Regions from separate parts of the Undibacterium sp. TJN19 genome, predicted to be linked through region 2. Evidence: predicted binding sites of a transcription regulator. Region 2 holds the regulator's gene; each other region holds the start of a gene.
The links. The regulator LexA, encoded in region 2, represses DNA repair genes until DNA is damaged. The targets are predictions, from matches to a motif close to ACTGTATNNNNATACAGT.
Positions count from the first base shown of each region.

Region 1: the regulator LexA is predicted to act here: its motif matches at 3,143-3,160, upstream of dinB (DNA polymerase IV).
Region 3: the regulator LexA is predicted to act here: its motif matches at 3,080-3,097, upstream of recA (recombinase RecA).

Region 1 covers NZ_JBMPPL010000001.1:1,484,771-1,492,051, forward strand. The annotation lists gene ACO0LH_RS06735 (M16 family metallopeptidase) at 1-1,496, shown strand, start outside; gene ACO0LH_RS06740 (hypothetical protein) at 1,643-2,119, shown strand; gene ACO0LH_RS06745 (substrate-binding periplasmic protein) at 2,319-3,065, shown strand; gene dinB (DNA polymerase IV) at 3,225-4,400, shown strand; gene ACO0LH_RS06755 (hypothetical protein) at 4,557-4,751, shown strand; gene ACO0LH_RS06760 (response regulator) at 5,058-6,956, opposite strand; gene ACO0LH_RS06765 (sensor histidine kinase) at 6,995-7,281, opposite strand, start outside.
Region 2 covers NZ_JBMPPL010000016.1:28,370-35,650, reverse strand. The annotation lists gene lon (endopeptidase La) at 1-2,037, shown strand, start outside; gene lexA (transcriptional repressor LexA) at 2,226-2,882, opposite strand; gene rpsF (30S ribosomal protein S6) at 3,119-3,487, shown strand; gene priB (primosomal replication protein N) at 3,519-3,818, shown strand; gene rpsR (30S ribosomal protein S18) at 3,828-4,112, shown strand; gene rplI (50S ribosomal protein L9) at 4,139-4,591, shown strand; gene ACO0LH_RS26685 (replicative DNA helicase) at 4,764-6,152, shown strand; gene ACO0LH_RS26680 (DUF47 domain-containing protein) at 6,295-6,921, shown strand; gene ACO0LH_RS26675 (inorganic phosphate transporter) at 7,006-7,281, shown strand, end outside.
Region 3 covers NZ_JBMPPL010000007.1:21,506-28,786, forward strand. The annotation lists gene ACO0LH_RS18435 (zinc ribbon domain-containing protein) at 1-1,538, shown strand, start outside; gene ACO0LH_RS18440 (hypothetical protein) at 1,542-2,417, shown strand; gene recA (recombinase RecA) at 3,165-4,202, shown strand; gene recX (recombination regulator RecX) at 4,414-4,875, shown strand; gene ACO0LH_RS18455 (DUF2889 domain-containing protein) at 5,330-5,914, shown strand; gene sucC (ADP-forming succinate--CoA ligase subunit beta) at 5,946-7,130, shown strand; gene sucD (succinate--CoA ligase subunit alpha) at 7,149-7,281, shown strand, end outside.

The DNA.
Region 1 (7,281 bases), on a different contig from region 2:
TGTTCCGCGACCGCGTCAAGGCACTTAAGCTTGAGGATGTGCAACGCGTAGCAACGACCTGGCTAAAAAGCAGCAATAGCACGGTCGGCAGTTTTATCCCTACTGACAAACCGGAACGCGCACCAGCACCGGCCAAGGTGGCCGTCGATGAACAGATCAAGCAATTCAAACCTGGTACTGCAATGGCACAGGCCGAGAATTTTGATGCGTCTTCCGAAAATATCGATAAACGCACACAAACTGGCGCACTGAGCAATGGCTTGAAATACGCCCTTTTGCCCAAGACTACACGTGGCAATACCGTCGTTTTATCGATGCTGCTTAATTTTGGCGATGAGAAAAACCTCAAAAACAAATCTGGTATCAATGAACTGGTTGGTGCCATGCTGGGCCGTGGTACGGAAAAACTCAACCATCAGCAATTTACCGAAGAACTGGACAAGCTCAAGGCCAAGCTGAATATTAATGGCGGCCCTTCCTCCGTCAGCATCAACCTCGAAACCGTGCGCGACAATTTGCCGCGGGTACTGGAACTGGTCAAAGACGCACTGCGCCAGCCAGCATTTTCCGAAGCTGAATATACGCAACTGGTGAATTCACAGCTCGCCCAGTTAGAAGAGTCCCGCAAAGAACCACAGGCCATTGCTGTCGATGCCGCTAAAAAAGCCCTGAACACCTGGCCAGAAGGTGATCCGCGTTACCATCGCAGCATAGACGAACAAATCGCGCAATTAAAAGCCATCAAACTGTCAGACCTGAAAACCTTCTGGCAAGGATACTATGGTGCCAACCAGGCGAATCAGGGACAGTTGTCCGTCGTCGGCGAATTTGATGCAGCAAGCGTCAAGACACTACTGGAAAGCGCCTTCGGAAACTGGAAAGCACCACAGAACTTCAGTCGCCTGGCAAAACCTTACAGCGTCACCAAACCGGAAGAAAAACAGCTCATCACGCCCGACAAGGCAAATGCCTTTTTCTACGCCAACATGCAGGTGCCGGTAGGTGTCAAACATCCCGACTACCCCGCGCTGGTACTGGGTAACTACTTGCTGGGTGGCAGCGCTAATTCACGCATATTGAATCGCATACGACAAAAAGACGGCGTCAGTTACGGCGGCGGTTCAGGATTCAATGCCTCCCCCATCGATGAAACAGGCTCTTTTGCAGTTTATGCCATCTATGCACCACAAAATCGTGCAAAACTGGAAACCGGCATCAGTGAAGAAATTGCACGGGTATTGAAGGAGGGATTCCTGCCTGCCGAACTGGAAGACGGCAAGAAAAGCTTCATCCAGCAGGCACAACTTGATCGCAGCCAGGATAATTACCTGGCGATGACGCTGGCCAGCAATCTTTACTACGGTCGCAATATGCAGTTCCAGGCAGATCTGGAAAAGAAAATCCAGGCATTGACTGCAGCCCAGGTCAAAGATGCGATGAACAGGCATCTGGGCTATGAAAAACTGGTGCGCGTGTTTGCTGGTGATTTCAAGTAAGCCATAATCTTCAAACAACGACGGCCACCATTCATCAGGCCTAATCTCTACTTGCCACGGAAATTTTCTGTTCCGTGGCAAGTGTTTTTTCATAAAAATTCCACATGCTGAAGACACGTAAGGATGCCTATCTATTACTGGAGCAATTGGGTGCAGGCAAACGCCTGCTCACTCATGTCCAATTGGTTGGCGAAGCCGCAGATTCCTTGATAACTTGTTATGAAGGATTAGGAATACTATTCGATGCGCAATTACTCGAATTGGGTGTTGCAATACATGACGCGGGGAAAATTCTCCATCCACAGGAACTGGACGCGCCTGGCTCATTACACGAACCTGCCGGTGAAACATTATTGCTGGCACATGGCGTACAAAATGAAATTGCCAGATGTTGTGTCAGCCATGCGGCATGGCATCAAAACGATTTACGCTTTGAAGAATTATCTATTGCTCTGGCTGATAAGTTATGGAAAGGCAAACGCGAAGAAGCATTGGAATTGAAAATAATCGATGCAATTGCCCAACAACTTGGTAAAAGCCGCTGGGATGTCTTTGCCCAACTCGATACAGCATTTGAGGAAATTGCTGCTGGCGGAAATGAACGCCTTAGCCGCAGCAGATAAACTCTTATTTTTCAAAGCATCATATGCGGCGATGCAACAGAAAGATAATTAAAGCTTAACAACTATGTTAGCAACTGTCTCATAACTGAAAGCACGCGAAAAGACGCTTGAAAGTTACGCTAAACTGGTGACTCACTCACATCGCTGGGTCACCATGATAGCCTGTCGCCATCGCTGTCTTTCTGTCATCTTCGGATGCATGCTTTCGCTGCCTGCGCTGGCTGCGAACAAGTCCGTGCTGCATCTGGCCTCGCTGGAATGGGCGCCTTATGTTGGCTCACACCTGCCTGACGAAGGCCTGACTTCAGCCATCGTCAAAGCTGCTGCGGTGCAGGCCGGGCTGGAAACACAAATCAGTTATACCCCCTGGAGCCGCGCCGTACAGATAGGCTTGAATGACCCGGATTATGCGGGTTATTTCCCCGCCTTCTATCTGAAGGAAAGAGAAAAGACCTGTTACTTTTCAGCCTCGCTGGGCAATAGCATCGTGGGTTTTGCCCATCTCAAAGACAAACACTTTGACTGGAAAACTTTTGCCGACCTGGGTACGGTAAAAATAGGCGTGGTGCAGGATTATGCGAATGGTGAAGAATTTGATGAGCTGGTGAAAAAAGGCGCGATCAAAACCGATAGCGCGCCTTCTGATATCAGTAATCTGCGCAAATTGATGGCTAATCGTGTCGATGTCATCGTCATAGGCAAAGATGTATTACGCCAGTTGCTGATTACTGAACCAAGCCTGAAAAACGCCAGGGAGAATATCGTCTTTCATAACAAGGAACTGACCAATTTTTCCCTGCATATCTGCTTTCAAAAAAATGAACAAGGTTTGAGACTGCAAAAAGCCATGAACGTATTTTTGGAAAAACTGAATATGAAAAAAATAGAAGGCAGTTATTTTCAGCAATTACAGGCATCGCAATTTAACACTCCACCACAAAAATAAGCTCCTCATCCTATCCAGCCTCGTCAAGACAAATCATCGCCTGCGATTCTCCCCCCTCAAGCCCAGCAAATCATAGCGCTGTACATTTACACAGTATAATTGCGCAAGCGCGCTATGCTGAAAAGCATCTTGCGCACAGTTAAATGCATACTTACCACTATGACTATCCCACATCGACGCATCGCGCATCTTGATATGGATGCCTTTTATGCATCTGTCGAACTGCTGCAATATCCTGAATTGCGTGGTCAAGCGGTCGTCATTGGTGGCAGGTCAGCCGATCAGCCCAGAGTGCTGGCCGATGGCAGCAAGGAATATTCAAGATTACGTAACTACGTAGGGCGTGGCGTCGTCACCACTTCAACCTATGAAGCACGGGCCCTGGGTATTTTTTCTGCCATGGGCATCATGAAAGTGGCCCACCTGGCACCAGACGCCATTTTGCTGCCGTCGAATTTCGATGCTTACCGCCATTATTCGCGCTTGTTCAAAGCTGCTGTCAGGTCTATCGCTCCTCTGGTTGAAGACCGGGGTATCGACGAAATTTATATAGACCTGAGCGACCATGAACAGGAAACTGTCCCCCTGGCCCAGGCCATCAAGCAGGCAGTCAGAGACACCACTGGCCTGTCCTGTTCCATCGGTATTGCGCCGAACAAATTACTGGCCAAGATCTGCTCTGATCTGGAAAAACCCAATGGGCTGACCGTATTAAGTCATGATGATATTCCTGCACGCATCTGGCCCCTGCCCGCCCGCAAGATCAACGGCATAGGCCCCAAGGCAAACCAGAAGCTGGAAGCGCTGGGAATATTGACCGTCGGCGATCTTGCCAAAGCGGATCCTGATTTTTTGCAAACCAATTTTGGCCGCAATTATGCCGAATGGCTGCTACAGGCGGCGCATGGCCAGGATGACAGGCCCATCTCTACCAGTTCCGACTATAAATCGATCAGCCGGGAAACCACGTTTGAGCGCGACCTGCATGCGCGCCAGGACAGGAGCGAGTTATCTGCCATTTTTTCAGAATTGTGCGAAAAACTGGCTGGCGACCTTCAGCGCAAGGGCTATGTCACCCACAGGATAGGAATCAAGCTGCGCTTTACCGATTTCACCATCGTCAGCCGCGACCTGACTCTGCCAGATCCAACCGCAGACTATGCCACGATACGCCGTGCTGCCGGCGAATGCCTGCGTCGAGCGCCACTGGAGCAGAAATTAAGGTTGCTTGGCGTGAAGGCCAGCGCGCTGACCAAGACCAGTGAACTGGCATTAGAGGGGAAAAGCATACAGGGTGATCTCTTCCAGGACAATCTGCCTGCCGGGCACAGTTAAGGCACAAGGTTTCTCGTAGCGGTGGCAAACCCATTGTGTAGCGGCTTAACATCGGACAATTCTTACATAAGGAATCGCAATCGTCCTGTAGTCGTTTTAGTGCGGGAAATTTAAGATGACCCTACTTGAATTTTCTGCCCTTTCTGGAGACCCACCATGAAAAATATGCTTAACCTGCGCTTCCCATCCAGATACCAACAAGCTTATCCTGCGATAGGTTCGACAACGACAGATCGTGCACCTGCAAGCAAAACGCCAGCGCGCACTGAAAATACGGCATTCCAGGCATCCAGAATATGGAAACTGGAAGAGCAACGCCTGAACCGTCGTGCCATGTATTTTTCAAGCTGATGCTTGAAAAATACCAGAAAAGCAATTTAAATCAATTTGACGAGTTCAGCAGCCATCAGGGCATACCAAGAGGGCATACCAAGCATATTATTAACAGATATGCTTGGTATGCCCTGATGCTTAGTATGCCCTGATGCACGCCACATCCTCAGCCAAGGCATGTAAACAGACATAAGAGAAAGAACAGACAGAAATAAGCGAGATAGCTGGATGGCCGTTTCAATGAACACTGACTATCTGCATTGAATAATACCCTGCCAGCTTCACACCTACGATCTACCTTTCTCCCTACCAATCCAATCCCTTTTAATTATCTGACAGGCAAGCCGTCAGTGTCGCAATATCTGCGGGTTTGGCCAGATGTGCATCAAACCCCGCATCCTTTGCCTTTTGTTTATCCTTGTCCGCACCATAACCGGTCAGCGCGATCAGTTTCACATTTGCCAATTCAGATCTGGCACGCAGGATTTTCGCCAGTTCATAACCATTAATTCCTGGCAAGCCTATATCAAGGATAATAATATCGGGCACGGTTGCAATCATTGCCAGCGTGCTCTTCGCATCATGGGCAATCTCAATAGTATGCCCCAGCTCAGTGAGCAACATGCCCAGCATCTCTGAGGCATCGGGATTGTCATCGACAATGAGAATTTTTTTCTTCTCACCTTCACCCGCAGCAGTGAGGCCTGGAGCAGAAACTGCGGGATGTGGCAAACCCATGCGCAACAAGGGCAATTCGATAGTAAAGGTACTGCCACTGCCAACGCCCTGACTGTAAGCAGAAATTTTGCCACCATGCAATTCTATGAGACGTGTTGCCAGTGACAGACCTATGCCCAGGCCTTCCGGCGCTTTATCTGGAGCAGTCGTGCTTTGCGTGAACATATCAAAAATCCGTTTGATGTGGTCAGGCGTAATGCCGATACCATTATCGCTTACCCGGATAACAACTTTCGATGCGCCCACGACTTCCAGCGCAACCTGGATACGCCCGTGACGTGGCGTAAATTTAGACGCATTATGGATCAGGTTGCTGACGGCCTGAAGCAGGCGCACTTCATCACCGGACACCCATACTTCAGCATCAGGCAATGACAACTCGCAATGCTGCTCTCTCGTGTCGACAAAAGAACTCAGGGATTCGGCAGCCTGGCGGACCAGTTCGCTTAACTCAACATCGGCCAGCCGCAAGGCGATCTTGCCACGCGAGATTCTGGCCACGTCGAGCAAATCATCCACCAGATGGGCAAGATGATCGGTCTGGCGTTTGATGATATCCCTTGCTTTGCGGCTGGTTTCATCAGCGCTGCGATTGGGATTGGCCATGTCCATGAGTGCGATGGCATTACGGATAGGGCCGATGGGGTTACGCAATTCATGCGCCAGCGTCGCCAGGAATTCATCCTTGTGTTCATCAGCGGCGCGCAACATGCCTTCCATTTTTTTTCTGGTAGTAATATCGGTCGTGGTACGCGCGACCCGGTACACTTCACCTTCGGGGTCTTTAATAGCGAAAGCACGGTCCCGCACCCACCTGGTTTCGTCATGGGGAAGGTGGATACGGAATTCCCTGTCATAGGGTTCATGTGCAACAGCAGCAAACCGGCTCGTAATCTCGTCCCTGTCGTCCTGGAAAACCACGCTCAGCCAGTCTTCTGAATTTGCCAGCAAGGCGTCTGGTTTGAGGTTGAACATGCTTTCATAAGCCGGGCTCACATACAGCACCTTGCCGGTACCCACGTCAAATATCCAGAATACATCGTCGATGGATTCAGCCAGTTGCCGGAAACGCTCTTCGCTGTCCTGTAAATTCTTTTGTGTGGTACGCAGGCGTAGCAATGCATTGACATTGGCCACCAGCTCATCGGCCTCGATGGGTGTTACGAGGTAATTATCGGCACCGCCCTGAAGACCACGGATGATATCGGCCCGGCCGGTCAATGCTGCCGAAGTCTGTAACACCAGCACAGCGGCGGATAAAGGTTCTGCCTTGATGCGGCGGCATACTTCCAGGCCACTGATATCGGGCAATTTGACATCCAGCACCACTAGGTCAGGCATGTTTTTCTTGATGTAGGCAAGCGCATCCTGGCCAGTGGCGACTTCTGCTACCTGGAACCCGGCATTCTTCAGCACACGTGTCTTCACATAGCGAGCGCCGTCATCATCATCGACGTTCAATATCAGAATAGATGAAGGTATCATCGGGACCTCACAATTTGTGGCAATGACAATAGTGCATGTTAATGGACTATTGCCGGTGAATTTTCTAAAATAGCAGTGCTGAATGGGAGTCGCAAATTAAATACTGAACCTTTTCCAGGTTCGCTGCTGACTTCAACATCACCGCCCAGCAATGCCGCCAGCTTTTTACACAGCGGCAAGCCCAGACCCGTTCCCTTGGTACGTCCTTGCAGCGGGTGTTCAATCTGGCTGAACTCTTCAAATATCAGCGTCAGGTTTTCAGGTGCAATGCCTATACCCGTATCGCTGACTGAAAACCGCAGGTATTGCCTGTGAAGATCCACAG
Region 2 (7,281 bases):
GTAGAGGCGATGCGCCGTGCCATCGTCCAGCAGTTTGATCAATACGTCAAACTGAATAAAAAAATTCCACCAGAAATTCTGGCTTCCCTGTCCGGTATTGACGATGCCGGTCGTCTGGCCGATACCATCGCTGCCCACTTGCCGTTAAAGCTGGAGCAAAAGCAGGTCATTCTGGAAATTTTCAGCGTTTCCAAGCGTCTCGAACATTTGTTGGGGCAGCTTGAAGGCGAACTCGATATCCTGCAAGTTGAGAAGCGCATCCGTGGTCGCGTCAAGCGCCAGATGGAAAAATCCCAGCGCGAGTATTACCTGAACGAACAAGTCAAGGCGATACAGAAAGAGTTGGGCGAAGGTGAAGAGGGCGCTGACATTGACGAGCTTGAGAAAAAAATCCTGGCCGCCAAAATGCCTAAAGAAGCCCGCGACAAAGCGCAGAATGAGTTGAAAAAACTCAAAATGATGTCTCCGATGTCGGCTGAAGCTACCGTCGTGCGTAACTACATCGACACCATTGTCAACTTGCCATGGAAGAAAAAATCCAAGGTCAACAATGATCTGGCGAATGCTGAAAAAGTCCTTGAGGACGAGCATTTTGGCCTCGATAAGGTCAAAGAACGTATTCTGGAATATCTTGCAGTACAACAGCGCGTCGACAAGCTGAAAGCGCCTATCCTGTGTCTGGTAGGTCCTCCTGGCGTGGGTAAAACCTCGCTGGGGCAGTCTATCGCCCGTGCAACTAACCGCAAGTTTGTGCGCATGGCGCTGGGTGGTGTGCGTGATGAAGCTGAAATTCGCGGTCATCGTCGTACTTACATCGGTTCCATGCCTGGCAAGATCTTGCAAAGCCTGTCGAAGATAGGTGTACGTAATCCTTTGTTCCTGCTTGATGAAGTTGACAAGATGGGTGCTGATTTCCGTGGTGATCCTTCTTCTGCTTTACTGGAAGTGCTGGACCCTGAGCAAAATCACACGTTCTCCGATCATTACATTGAAGTGGATTTCGATCTTTCTGACGTGATGTTTGTAGCGACTTCAAATTCCTACAATATTCCACCAGCCTTGCTTGATCGTATGGAAGTGATACGTCTGTCTGGGTATACGGAGGATGAAAAAACCAGTATTGCGCAACGTTATTTATTGCCCAAGCAAATCAAGAACAATGGTTTGAAAGAAGCTGAAATTACCGTTGCTGAAAGTGCCTTGCGCGACATCATTCGCTATTACACACGTGAAGCAGGCGTGCGTTCGCTGGAAAGAGAAATTTCCAAAATTTGCCGTAAAGTCGTCAAAATGCTGCTGTTGAAAAAAACAGAGAAAAAAGCGACCATTAATTCGAAAAATCTGGATAAATATCTGGGTGTGCGTCGCTATGACTTTGGTGTGGCAGTCAAGGAAAATCAAATTGGCCAGGTAGTTGGTTTGGCTTGGACAGAAGTCGGTGGCGATTTGCTGACCATCGAAGCTGTGGCCATGCCAGGCAAGGGTGGCGTGATACGTACAGGTACTTTGGGTGACGTCATGAAAGAGTCAATCGAGGCTGCCCGTACCGTTGTGCGTAGCCGTGCGGCGCGTCTGGGCATTAAAGGTGACGTTTTCGAGAAGAGTGATATTCATATCCACGTTCCCGAAGGCGCAACACCGAAAGATGGCCCGTCCGCGGGCATCGCCATGACAACTGCCCTTGTCTCTGTGTTTACAGGTATTCCTGTGCGTGCTGATGTTGCCATGACTGGTGAAATTACCTTGCGTGGTGAAGTATTACCTATTGGTGGATTGAAGGAAAAATTACTGGCAGCACATCGTGGTGGTATCAAGACGGTATTGATACCCGAAGAAAATGCCAAGGATTTGACTGAGATCCCTGACAATGTCAAAAACAAGCTGGAAATTATCCCGGTTCGCTGGATAGACAAAGTGTTGGAGATTGCACTGGAAAGACAACCTACTCCCCTGGTTGACGAGCCAGTGGCAGTGGCCGCTGCTGCAACGGCTGCTCCTACAGAAACGCCGGCAGATACGACGGTTGTGAAGCATTGATTGATTGCCTGATCGATAAGTTCATCGATCAGGCTCTTCATTGCATGTGCAATAAAAAAACGCCCGATTAAATCGGGCGTTTTTTTATTGTGGGCAAATATTCAAAAATATCCTGGCAGCTTGTTGGCATTCAGGATATTTATGCGATGTGACTTATGGGAAATCGGGCACATCTCGCGCAAGCGAATTTATACCCAGTTTCTCATTAGTCCGACTGCCAGGCCTTCGAGTGCAAATTGTTCTTCGTTATCGCCTACCTTGATGATGGGGTAATCAGGATTTTCAGGCATCAGCTCAATCAGGTTGCCCGTTTTTCTGTAACGCTTGACCGTGACATCGTCGCCCAGGCGTGCTACGACGATTTGCCCGTTACGCGCTGAATCAGCCTTTTTCACCGCCAATAAATCGCCATCCAGGATGCCTGCATCACGCATGGACATGCCTCGTACTTTCAGTAAAAAATCAGGTTTGGCCGAGAACAGGGCAGGGTCAACATGGTAAGTAGATTCTATATGTTCCGTTGCCAGTATGGGCGAGCCAGCAGCCACTCTGCCCACCAATGGCAGGCTCAGCTGCATCAGCGCAGGGTGTGGCAAAGCCATCTGTATGCCGGGAATGTGGCTGGACAGGTTGGATTCAAGCAAACGTATGCCACGTGATGTGCCTGCCGCGATTTCTATAACGCCTTTGCGTGCCAGCGCCTGCAAGTGCTCTTCTGCGGCATTGGTAGAGCGAAATCCCAGTTCTGTCGCAATTTCGGCACGGGTAGGGGGGAACCCGGTATTTTGAATCGCATCTTTGATCAGATTTAAAATCTGTTCCTGGCGGGCGGTTAGTTTAAGCATGGCACTCTCATTGGTGAACTTTGGCTGTATATACAAGCAGACTGTATTTTTATACAGTAAAGCCGCATATGCAAGCAATAATACGAAACAATTTCGCTAATTATGCGAATTGCGTTACCCAAGTCCTTGATGTAATTGAAAAATAAACGGAATTGCGTTATTATTGTCGGCTTTCCTCTTCCCGCACTCGTCTTGACGCCGAGGCGGGCTATTTTTATTGTCCACAAGGAGAATATATGCGTCATTATGAAATCGTATTTATCGTACATCCCGATCAGAGCGAGCAAGTTCCTGCAATGATCGAACGCTACAAGGCAAGTGTTGTAGCCCGTGGTGGTCAAGTTCACCGCGTTGAAGACTGGGGCCGTCGTCAATTGGCTTACATGATTCAAAAACTGGCAAAAGCACACTATGTTTGCCTGAACATCGAATGTGATGCTGAAACTCTGCTCGAGTTGGAAACCGCATTCAAATTCAATGATGCTGTTTTGCGTCACCTGACAGTCAAATTGAAAAAAGCAGAAACAACACCTTCTCCAATGATGAAAGCTGTACAAAAAGAAGATGCTGCTAAAGCGCAACGCGTAGAAGCGCCTGCTGCTTAATATTTATTTGATTGAGGTCGCGTAAAAAATAGTGAATCAACTGAAGCTGGTAGCACGGATAGTGGAAAAAACGGCGTTGCGATACACGCCAGCCGGTATTCCGATAGCTTCTGCCACCCTGATACACAGTTCCAGCAATACTGAAGCGAACACAGTTCGCCAGGTAGAGTTTGAAATTTCTGCCATCGCAGCGGGGGAAATCTCTCAGCGGTTTAATGAAATCGAACTGGATGTGGCAAGGGAATTTACTGGTTTTTTAGCGCGCAAAAATCGCAATAGCAAAAGTCTCGTCTTTCATATCATTGAATTCGGGGCGCCTTTACTAGATTAGGAGCCAAAAATGGCATTCGGTAAAAAATTCGACAAAAGCAAATTGAAGCAAAAGCGTCAACAACAAAATCCTTTGTTCAAGCGCAAAAAATTCTGCCGTTTTACTGCGGCGCATGTAGAAAAAGTTGACTACAAAGACATCGACACACTGAAAGATTTCGTGCAAGAAAACGGCAAAATCATGCCAGCACGTTTGACCGGTACTAAAGCGTTGTATCAACGTCAAGTTGATACAGCAATTAAACGTGCACGTTACCTCGCGTTGCTGCCATACACTGATTTGCACACAGCGTAATTGACGACAAGGTAAAGGAGAAAAATATGCAAGTTATTCTGTTGGATAAAGTCGTTAATCTCGGCAATTTGGGTGACGTAGTTCGTGTTAAAGACGGCTATGCTCGTAACTTTTTGATTCCTCAACGTATGGCTCGTCGTGCAACGACAGCTGCTGTTGCTGAATTCGAAGCAAAACGCGCTGAATTGGAAAAAGCAGCGGCTGCTAAATTGGCTGCTGCTCAAGCTCAAGGTGAAAAACTGTCCGGTTTGACAGTACAAATCACCCAGAAGTCTGGTGTTGATGGCCGTTTGTTCGGTTCCGTAACAAACTTTGACATTGCTGATGCTTTGACTAAACAAGGTTTTGCAGTGGAAAAAGCACAAGTACGCTTGCCACAAGGTCCATTGAAAATCGCTGGCGATCACACAGTTTCAGTTGCTTTGCACACTGATGTTGTTGTTGATGTCAACGTTGCTGTATTGGGCGAACACGCTTAATTTGCTTTTTGCAAATTGCTGTAAGAAAAGCCGGGAATTCCCGGCTTTTTTATTGCCTGAATTTCCTTTGTTTGTTGTTTGTCTGAATCCCGTCACAATCCTGTCACAAACAAACGCATTTCCCGTATCTTGTACTGTCTGGCAATTTGATTTAACGGTTATAATGCGCGCCATGAAAGCTGGTTCTGATCCTCAAATTGACGCTATACGCGTCCCCCCCCATTCCATAGAAGCAGAGCAATCTGTTCTGGGTGGTTTATTGCTTGATAACGCAGCATGGGACCGCATCGCCGACTTTATTGGCGAAGAAGATTTTTACCGCTACGACCACAGGATCATTTTCCAGTGCATGGTCAAACTGATTAATTCGTCACGCCCAGCTGACGTGATTACCGTTTTTGAAGCCTTGAACGGAATGGGCAAGGCTGACGATGCCGGTGGCCTCAGCTACCTCAATGCCCTGGCGCAAAATACGCCATCTGCGGCCAACATTCGTCGCTATGCAGAAATTGTCCGCGATCGCGGCGTATTGCGTAAGCTCATTACGGTTGCCGATGAAATTTCAGGAAATGCCTTTAATCCGCAGGGTAAAGAAGTCAAGCAGATGCTGGACGAGGCTGAATCCAAGATCTTTGCCATTGCTGAAGAGGGGGCACGTGGCGTGCAGGGTTTCCAGTCCATCCAGCCCTTGCTGACGCAAGTAGTAGAGCGTATCGATGAACTGTATAACCGTGATAATCAAAACGACATCACCGGCGTCCCCACTGGCTTCACTGACCTGGATAAGATGACATCAGGCTTGCAGCCTGGTGATCTTGTCATTGTTGCTGGCCGCCCGTCCATGGGTAAAACAGCGTTCTCATTGAATATCGGTGAAAACGTCGCCATTGACAGCGGTTTGCCGGTTGCCGTGTTTTCGATGGAGATGGGCGGCGCGCAATTGGCCATGCGTATGCTGGGTTCGGTCGGCCGTCTTGACCAGAGCCGTTTGCGCGTAGGCAAGCTCACTGATGAAGACTGGCCACGCCTCACGCATGCCATCCAGAAAATGAATGATGCGCAGTTGTATATCGATGAAACGCCAGCTTTGAGTTCTATCGAATTACGCGCTCGCTCGCGCCGTCTGGCCAGGCAATGCGGCAAACTGGGTTTGATCATCGTCGATTACCTGCAATTGATGTCGGCCAATTCTGCCGGTGAAAACCGGGCTACCGAGATTTCGGAAATTTCACGAAATTTGAAAGGGCTGGCGAAGGAATTGCATTGCCCGGTGATTGCCTTGTCGCAGTTGAACCGCTCACTGGAACAACGTCCGAACAAGCGTCCCGTCATGTCGGATTTGCGTGAATCTGGTGCGATTGAGCAGGATGCTGACGTGATCATGTTTATTTATCGTGACCAGGTTTATAACCCTGATTCACCGGACAAAGGCACCGCCGAAATTATTATCGGTAAGCAGCGTAATGGTCCTATCGGTAGCGTGCGACTGACCTTCCTGGGTGAATATACCAAGTTTGATAATTACGTCGGATCCTTGTCCATCTATGGTGACAATGAATAAAGTTTGAAAAATCTTGTTGGTTAATTGGTGGTAGACGCTGGTAGTAAATAAAAGACTTAAAAGTAGAACACTGTGGTCGGGTGGTCGGTGAGTACTGATTACCTGAGCAATTCTAGAAATTTATATTTTCAGTGAGAAAAAAATGTTTGGACGCTTGATGCCCACCGAGGGCAAATTTTTTGAACTCTTCAATCAACACGCTGAGTTATGTGTCAAAGGTTCCAAGGAAATGGTTGCCTTGATGACCAATTTTGACGACTTGGAAATCCGTGTCCATGCGATAGAAAGCATAGAAAAACAGGCAGATACTGTTACCTATAACACGATAGAGTTGCTGCACAAAACCTTCATCACGCCGCTGGATCGTGACGATATCCATAAGTTGATTACGCGCATGGACGATATCCTCGATTTGCTCGAAGATGCCGGCCAAACCATTTCTCTGTACGACATCCGCGAAATTACCCCAGAAGCAAAGCGCCTGGCAGAACTGTGCCTGGCCTGCGCTGAAAAAGTGAAAGCAGCAGTCGCACTGTTGCATAACATGGATAATTCGCGCGAAATACTGGCCCTGTGTGAAGAGATTGACCGTCTGGAATCGGATGCGGACCACGTCATGCGTGCCGCCATGTCCAAGTTGTTCCGTGATGAACCTGATGTCCGCAATCTGATCAAACTCAAAGCGATTTACGAAATACTGGAAACAGTGACGGATCGTTGTGAAGATGTTGCCAATATCATAGAAGGCATTATTGTTGAGAACGCTTAAGCGTCTGACTCTTTTATTTTGACGCTTAATTGACGCTTAACAGTTCTCTGTCACTGCAGAGAGCGAACGAGGGAATTCACTTTTATGCAATCCATTCATATGAGCACGCACGTCATCATCTTATTGGTGGTGTTGGCGTTGTTATTCGATTTCATGAACGGCTTCCATGATGCCGCCAATGCGATCGCTACCGTTGTATCGACGGGGGTGTTGAAGCCTAGCCAGGCGGTGGCCATGGCAGCCTTATTCAATGTATTTGCTTTTTTCGTGTTTAATCTGTCGGTGGCAAAAACCATAGGCAAAGGAACCATTGATCCGGCGATCGTTGATCATTACGTTATTTTCGGTGCGCTGGTCGGT
Region 3 (7,281 bases), on a different contig from region 2:
TGCGGTACTCTTGGATTACATGCCAAGAAGATCAGTCTAAGCCATTTTCAGTATATGTCTCCTTTAATAAATATTATCGGTTGGAGCCTCTGCTTGTATCAAGGGCATCGCCACCAGATGAATTTCATGCCTGGGCATTGGGGTTGGTAGTGTTGGCAACATACGGGAGTCTTGAGTACAAAGGGAAGAATGCGTCAGGTGTTGCTGAGATTGAAAAATTGCTTAGTCTGCCAAAACATCGTTTAGAACTGTTAATTGCGGCATTGGAACGAAACCAACCACTTTCTGTTGATGAGCTCGCACTTTCTAGGTCAATTACAGTTACGAAAGTTCAGCAATTGCTAGATGCTGCATGTGGCATCGCAGGGCGAAAACGGACAGTGCTCCTGCTTGATGACGCGGCACTGACACTTACGCCAAGCTATCTTATCGAACTACTTGATATTGTGCGTGCTCTTAAGTCTTCAACCATAGCTCCTAAAGCATCAGTCTACCCCGGAACAACTGAGTATAGCCCCCGCTTTCACGCTGGTCAGGACAGTACGGACGTGTTCGTTTGGACCTCTTTCGAAGCACCTACTTACGCATCAGATCTGGATCAAATTGCTCGATGTCGATTCCCTGATTTCGAGCTTTTTCCTAATGATATTGTTGAGATTTTGCGATTTGCGGCTTTTGGTGTTCCTCGTGCTTACTTAACGATGTTGCAGTCGTTTAAGGAGAATCGAAATAGGTCTATGCAAGCCCGAGTCAACCAGGTTATTGAGGATCACCTTTCGGCTAGGCTCGCAGAATTCCGTTCGCTTGCGACGAAAGTTCCAAAGTTTGCGAATCTACTTAGTGTGGGAGAACTCATTCTAAATGGCATGGTGAAGGCAATTAAGAGCGCGAATGATAGTCGAGAATTGGTCCAACTAATTGTTGGGGTTCCTAAGGAGGACCTTACCCCAATCGTTCGCCGCATGTTTCAATTACTAGTTGAGGCAGGACTCATCTTCGACGCCAAAGAAGTGAAACACGGTACTCCTGAGCGAATTTATCGACGATTCATACCACATGGCGCAGCCCTTCTCAGCAGCAGGGCACTAACTTCAGGGGATGCGGGAGGTACACTTAGAAGTACGGTCGATGCTATTCATGCTCGACGGGCAAAACATCCTATTCGTCGTAAGTTAGAAAAATACGTAGATGATATAGCGATTCTGAAAGATCTAGATTTTGCGCTCCCTCCTTGTCCTGCATGTGGTACAAAGCGGGTCGATGAAATGCAAAAATTCTGTAGCAATTGTGGAAGTCAGCTGATCGCAGTCTCGTCATTCGACGCTTGCTTAAACGTACAAATCGAGATGGTGCCTGCGTTGACGCAATTTCAAATTCGACAAATAAAAAATGATTTACCACAGCTAAAAACTATTCGTGATTATCTAGCTATGCAAAATCCCGTCGCTGAATTGATCACAGTATACGGTTTCGGTCGGCGTCGAAGTACTAAAATCGCCGATGTCTTGCATAGTTTTGTTGACGATTTTCTTTCCTAGCAAATGGCAACTAATAGCGTGTCAGCGGATTACTCCGCAATTACCAATATCGGCTCAATTGCAGCGAGTCCTTGCCCCAACACGGTAATTTTGTTCGATTGTACCTATTCCGAGACTGCGACTTCGGCAATCGATATTTATATTGAGAACTGCAAAGAGATTAATAAGCTTTGGACTGGCGCAGCAAGTGTTTCACCAGAATTTTCACGATTATTGCTTCTGGGGCATGTTTCTGCTGTTGAGGGATATTTCAGATCCGTTATTAGTTCAATTATAAATACCGATCAAAAGGCTCAGGCTGACGCGCATTCATATACCGTCCCTTTCGGCGCAGTACTTTATCAAAATAAAAAGCTACTGGCCGAAGCGTTACTTGAAGGCGTTTCATTTGCTAGTGAAGATGCGGTTCGTAAATCATTAATCAAATTCCTCGCGGTAGAGAAAATTCCGGAAAATTTGAAGACCTTGTTATTGGAGTTTGAAAAAATATGTCAAATGAGGCACTGCTGTGTCCATCGCTTTGGGAAACTTGGTACCCAAAATGGGATCGCGCTTGGTCTGGAAATACACAGCCAAGCTTTGGAAAAACCGCTAGCACTTGGAAAAAATGAACTGGCTGACATCGCATCTTGGTTAATGTCATTCGTAAAGGCCGTTAACAATTTCATGTTTCAAACACTACTCGACAGAAGCTGTAGTGAAAAGAATCCGTATCGGATCGCATGGAAGTGGATGTATTCGCGAGATTGTATAAAGTTTCTACGATTCTATAATTTGTTTGCATCCCAAAAGGATGCAATACCTTCCCCTGGTGCTGATGAGCTCTATAGAAGATTTTTGCTAGCAAGAAAACCTCGACCTAGGCCCAACTCTAGATGATAAATCGGACGTTTCATGTACTAGAATCTTTTGATGTTTTACATTCACAGCATTAAAAAATATAGGCCACATCAATAACGATGTCATAGCATCGTTTTAGATTTTAAAGCTATAATGACAACAATTGATAAAGTAAGTGGATCAGAATTTCACGCAAAGGCCACGCCTAATCCAGTAAAAATCGGTACTTTTGAACTATTAAGCAAGACATACTTGGCTGACTAGAATTTTTACAAACGATCTCCAGTGAAAAAATGGATTGACCCTTGAATGTCTTCTCCACGCATACGTTTATGTATGTTTATTCTAAATAGATACAATTGCCGCGATTTTCCGTTAGTGACTGCAGTGCACCTAACGGCAATACCAGTAAAGCACGGTATTAGTCTGAGCTTTCGCCTCAACACTATCCCAAATTGAAATGTATGCTGTTGTAGCATGTGCCCTTATAAAGGGGCACATGTCTACCTACGAATTCAAAGTTAAATGAAAAAAATTCAGAGTTAAATGAAAATCGACAGCTAGTTTCTGATGACCTTTGTCGGTCTATGTCATGGCCGTAAACGAGAAAAATTCAGAGTTAAACGGAAATCGACAAAATCGTCCTATTCTTAATAAATCAACAAATTTCCATCAATTTGAAAATGTCGCTTGCATAAATCACTGTTTTTTTATACAGTACTGCAAAACGCGGGAAATTAAACCTGCGCTTCATTTTCCACCGCCGCTTATTGAATGAAAGATAGTATGGACGATAAGAAACCTGAAAACGCCACAGAAAAAGCGAAGGCACTTGCCGCAGCTCTGGCACAGATAGAAAAGCAGTTTGGTAAAGGTTCAGTCATGCGTATGGCTGATGGCGAAGTGGTGGAAGAGGTGCAGGTTGTTTCCACTGGCTCACTTGGTCTAGATATTGCGCTGGGCGTTGGTGGCTTGCCACGTGGCCGTGTGGTAGAAATTTATGGCCCTGAGTCTTCAGGTAAAACTACGCTGACACTGCAAGCGATTGCAGAAATGCAAAAAATTGGTGGTACCTGTGCGTTCATTGATGCTGAACATGCATTGGACGTGGGTTATGCGCAGAAGCTGGGCGTGAATTTGTCTGATTTGCTGATTTCTCAGCCAGACACTGGTGAGCAGGCATTGGAGATTACTGATGCGCTGGTGCGTTCTGGCAGCGTTGACCTGGTTGTTATCGATTCGGTAGCGGCGCTGACGCCACGTGCCGAGATTGAAGGCGACATGGGTGACTCTTTGCCTGGCTTGCAGGCACGTTTGATGTCTCAGGCTTTGCGTAAGCTGACAGGCAGCATTAAACGTACTAACACCCTGGTGATTTTCATTAACCAGATCCGTATGAAAATTGGTGTCATGTTCGGTAGCCCGGAAACGACGACTGGCGGTAATGCTCTGAAGTTTTATGCTTCTGTACGTCTGGATATCCGCCGCACCGGTTCGATCAAGTCGGGCGATGAAGTGGTTGGTAATGAAACCAAGGTCAAAGTAGTCAAAAATAAAGTTGCACCGCCATTTAAAGAAGCGCATTTCGATATTTTGTATGGGGAAGGCACTTCTCGTGAAGGTGAAATCCTTGATCTGGGTGCGGACGCCAAGATCATTGAAAAGGCAGGGGCCTGGTACAGCTACAATGGTGAGCGTATCGGTCAAGGCAAGGATAATGCACGTAATTTCCTGAAAGAACGTCCAGAGTTGTCGAAAGAAATTGAAAACAAAGTGCGCGCACATCTGGGCGTGCCTTTGTTGCCAGCTTCGATAGCTGAGTAAGTACTAAGTTAAGTTTTAAGTTAAATGTTAAGTTTGGACTTGCGCAAGACCTTCTCAGGATAGGCAGCTTCGTACATTGTACGGCCCTCTCGGTTGGCTTTGTTGGGCGGGGTTTGCGCAAGTCTTATTCCCTGATCTGAGATCAGGCAGAAATGCTGATTGCTTGCGTGACAAGAGTTTCGCGGGTGGTCAGCGTTTTTGCTTTTAAAGTATGAAGAAACCAATAATTAGCCTGAAGGCCAGAGCCTTGCGTTATTTATCCATGCGTGAACATAGCCGCATGGAGCTTGAGCGCAAGCTTGCACCCTATGTGCAAGAGGGGGAGGATGTTGAAGCCGTATTGAATTTTCTTGAAGCGGCCAAGTATTTATCAGGCGAGCGCTTTTCTGAATCCCTGGTCAACCGTCGGCAGGCACGTTTTGGCAATAATCGCATTTTGGCGGAATTGCAAAGTCACGGTTTGCAGTCGCAAGATATAGATGCTGTCAAAGAAGGTTTGCAGGCGAGCGAGCAGGAGAGGGCGATACAAGTCCTGCACCGGAAATTTCGCACTGCCCCTGCTGATCATCAAGAGAAGATGAAGCAGGCGGCGTTTTTGCAGCAAAGAGGGTTTTCCAGCCGGGCGATACAAGCTGCCATGCGAGCACCCCGCGATGAAGATGAGATCGATTAACGCCAGCAAATGCGCAAGGTTTATCTTGGAACCCAGCGCTTCATTATCAAACAGGTAGCATATCAAACGCCCGCAGTCTTTCAGTCTCTCGTTCTCCAGTTCTCCAGTTTTAAAAGGCGCCCCAAAGCGCAAATGCCAGCTATCAGGATAATGCGCAGAGTTTGTCGCGAATCGCTGTATTGATAGCTTGGATTATTGTTGATGAAGACATCTATTTCATGCATCTCTCTAAGATGCATCTGATTTGATATTAAAAGAATCATGTTTCCGTAAGAAATCGAGTCAGGCTATTGCTTAAATTGTAGTCAGGTGGTGAGTTCCGTGCAGGTCTGTGCTAAACTCTTGTGGTTTTTTGCAGGGCCGCAGGAGCGGCTGTTATCGTAGAAGCTGCGGTAACGACACGCAATTGTGGCTATATTTATTGAGTATTCCGGTTTAGCCGCCAGCAGGCATGATGCCCTTATCTTCGTCAACCAACAGACGCGCCCTGAAGCACACGCGTACTATCCAGATCGAAGCGTTCGCGCGCGATGATGGATTGTGGGATCTTGACGCCCGTATCACTGACTATAAGCCCCGCGATATTACTCTCGCATCCGGCGTGCGCCCCAATGGCAGCGCGCTGCATGATCTCAGCCTGCGCATTACCATTGATTTGCAATTAACCATCGTTGACGTCGAAGCGTCTTCGGATGCGGTACCTTATCCGGGTTATTGTGAAGTCATTACTCCAGATTATAAAAAACTCATCGGTTTGAACCTGCTAAAACAATTTCGTCAGGGCGTCAAAGAACGCATGGCTGGTGTGCAGGGTTGCACCCACCTGACGGAAATGGCGCAGATTCTGCCCACCGCGGCTGTCCAGGCTTTTGCCGGAGATGTGATTGATACCCGTGATGGTGCAAGCGATCACGGTCAGCAGACGCAAAAACCTTTTCAATTAGATCGCTGCCACGCCCTTCGTACTGACGGGCCGGCGGTTGTCCAGTACTACCCGCGTTGGGCGACGATGTCGTCTGACGCGAAATCACCCAGCTAGTTTGTTTGTTTAATTATTTATACCTCAGTGTCTGAAGGGAAGTCGTATGAAAATTCATGAGTATCAGGGTAAAGAAATCCTCCGCAAATTCGGAGTGACAGTACCACGCGGTATTCCATGCCTGTCTGTTGACGAAGCGGTCAAAGCGGCTGAAACGCTGGGCGGACCAGTCTGGGTTGTTAAAGCACAGATACACGCCGGTGGCCGTGGCAAGGGTGGTGGCGTGAAAGTCGCTAAATCCCTGGAACAAGTGCGCGAATACGCTGAGGCGATTCTGGGCATGCAACTGATCACGCATCAGACTGGCCCTGAAGGTCAGAAGGTTCGTCGCCTGTTGATCGAAGAAGGCGCTGATATCAAAAAAGAACTGTATGTCAGTATGGTCACTGACCGTATCAGCCAGCGTGTGGTCTTGATGGCCTCCAGCGAAGGCGGTATGGATATTGAAGAAGTGGCAGAGTCACATCCAGAGCTGCTGCATTCTATCGCTATCGACCCGACCAATGGTCTGCAAGATGCAGAAGCGGATGACATCTCCCGCAAAATCGGCGTGCCTGAAGGCTCTATCGCTGATGCGCGCGTCCAATTGCAAGGTTTGTACAAAGCCTTTATGGAAACTGACTGCTCCCTGGCTGAGATCAATCCTTTGATTTTGACTGGCTCCGGCAAAGTGATCGCACTGGATGCAAAATTCAACTTCGACGCGAATGCCTTGTTCCGTCAACCAGAAATCGTGGCTTACCGCGATCTGGATGAAGAAGATCCAGCTGAAATCGAAGCTTCCAAATTTGACCTGGCTTACATCTCCCTCGACGGCAATATCGGTTGCCTGGTCAACGGCGCTGGCCTGGCGATGGCAACGATGGACACCATCAAACTATTTGGCGGCGAACCAGCCAACTTCCTCGACGTAGGTGGCGGTGCGACGGCAGAAAAAGTAACAGAAGCCTTCAAGATCATGTTGAAAAACCCAGGCCTGAAAGCCATCCTGGTCAATATTTTCGGCGGCATCATGCGTTGTGACGTGATCGCTGAAGGTGTGATCACTGCATCCAAGGCAGTTTCCCTGCAAGTACCACTGGTTGTGCGTATGAAGGGTACTAACGAAGACATCGGCAAGAAGATGCTGGCTGACTCTGGCCTGCCTATCATCGCGGCTGACACGATGGAAGAAGCAGCGCAGAAGGTTGTTGCTGCCGCTGCTGCTAAAGCTTAATAATCGCAAGGAACAGATATGTCCATCCTGATCAATAAAGACACTAAAGTCATCACCCAAGGTATTACTGGCAAAACTGGCCAGTTCCATACGCGCATGTGCCGCGATTACGCAAACGGTAAAAACTGTTTCGTCGCTGGCGTGAACCCGA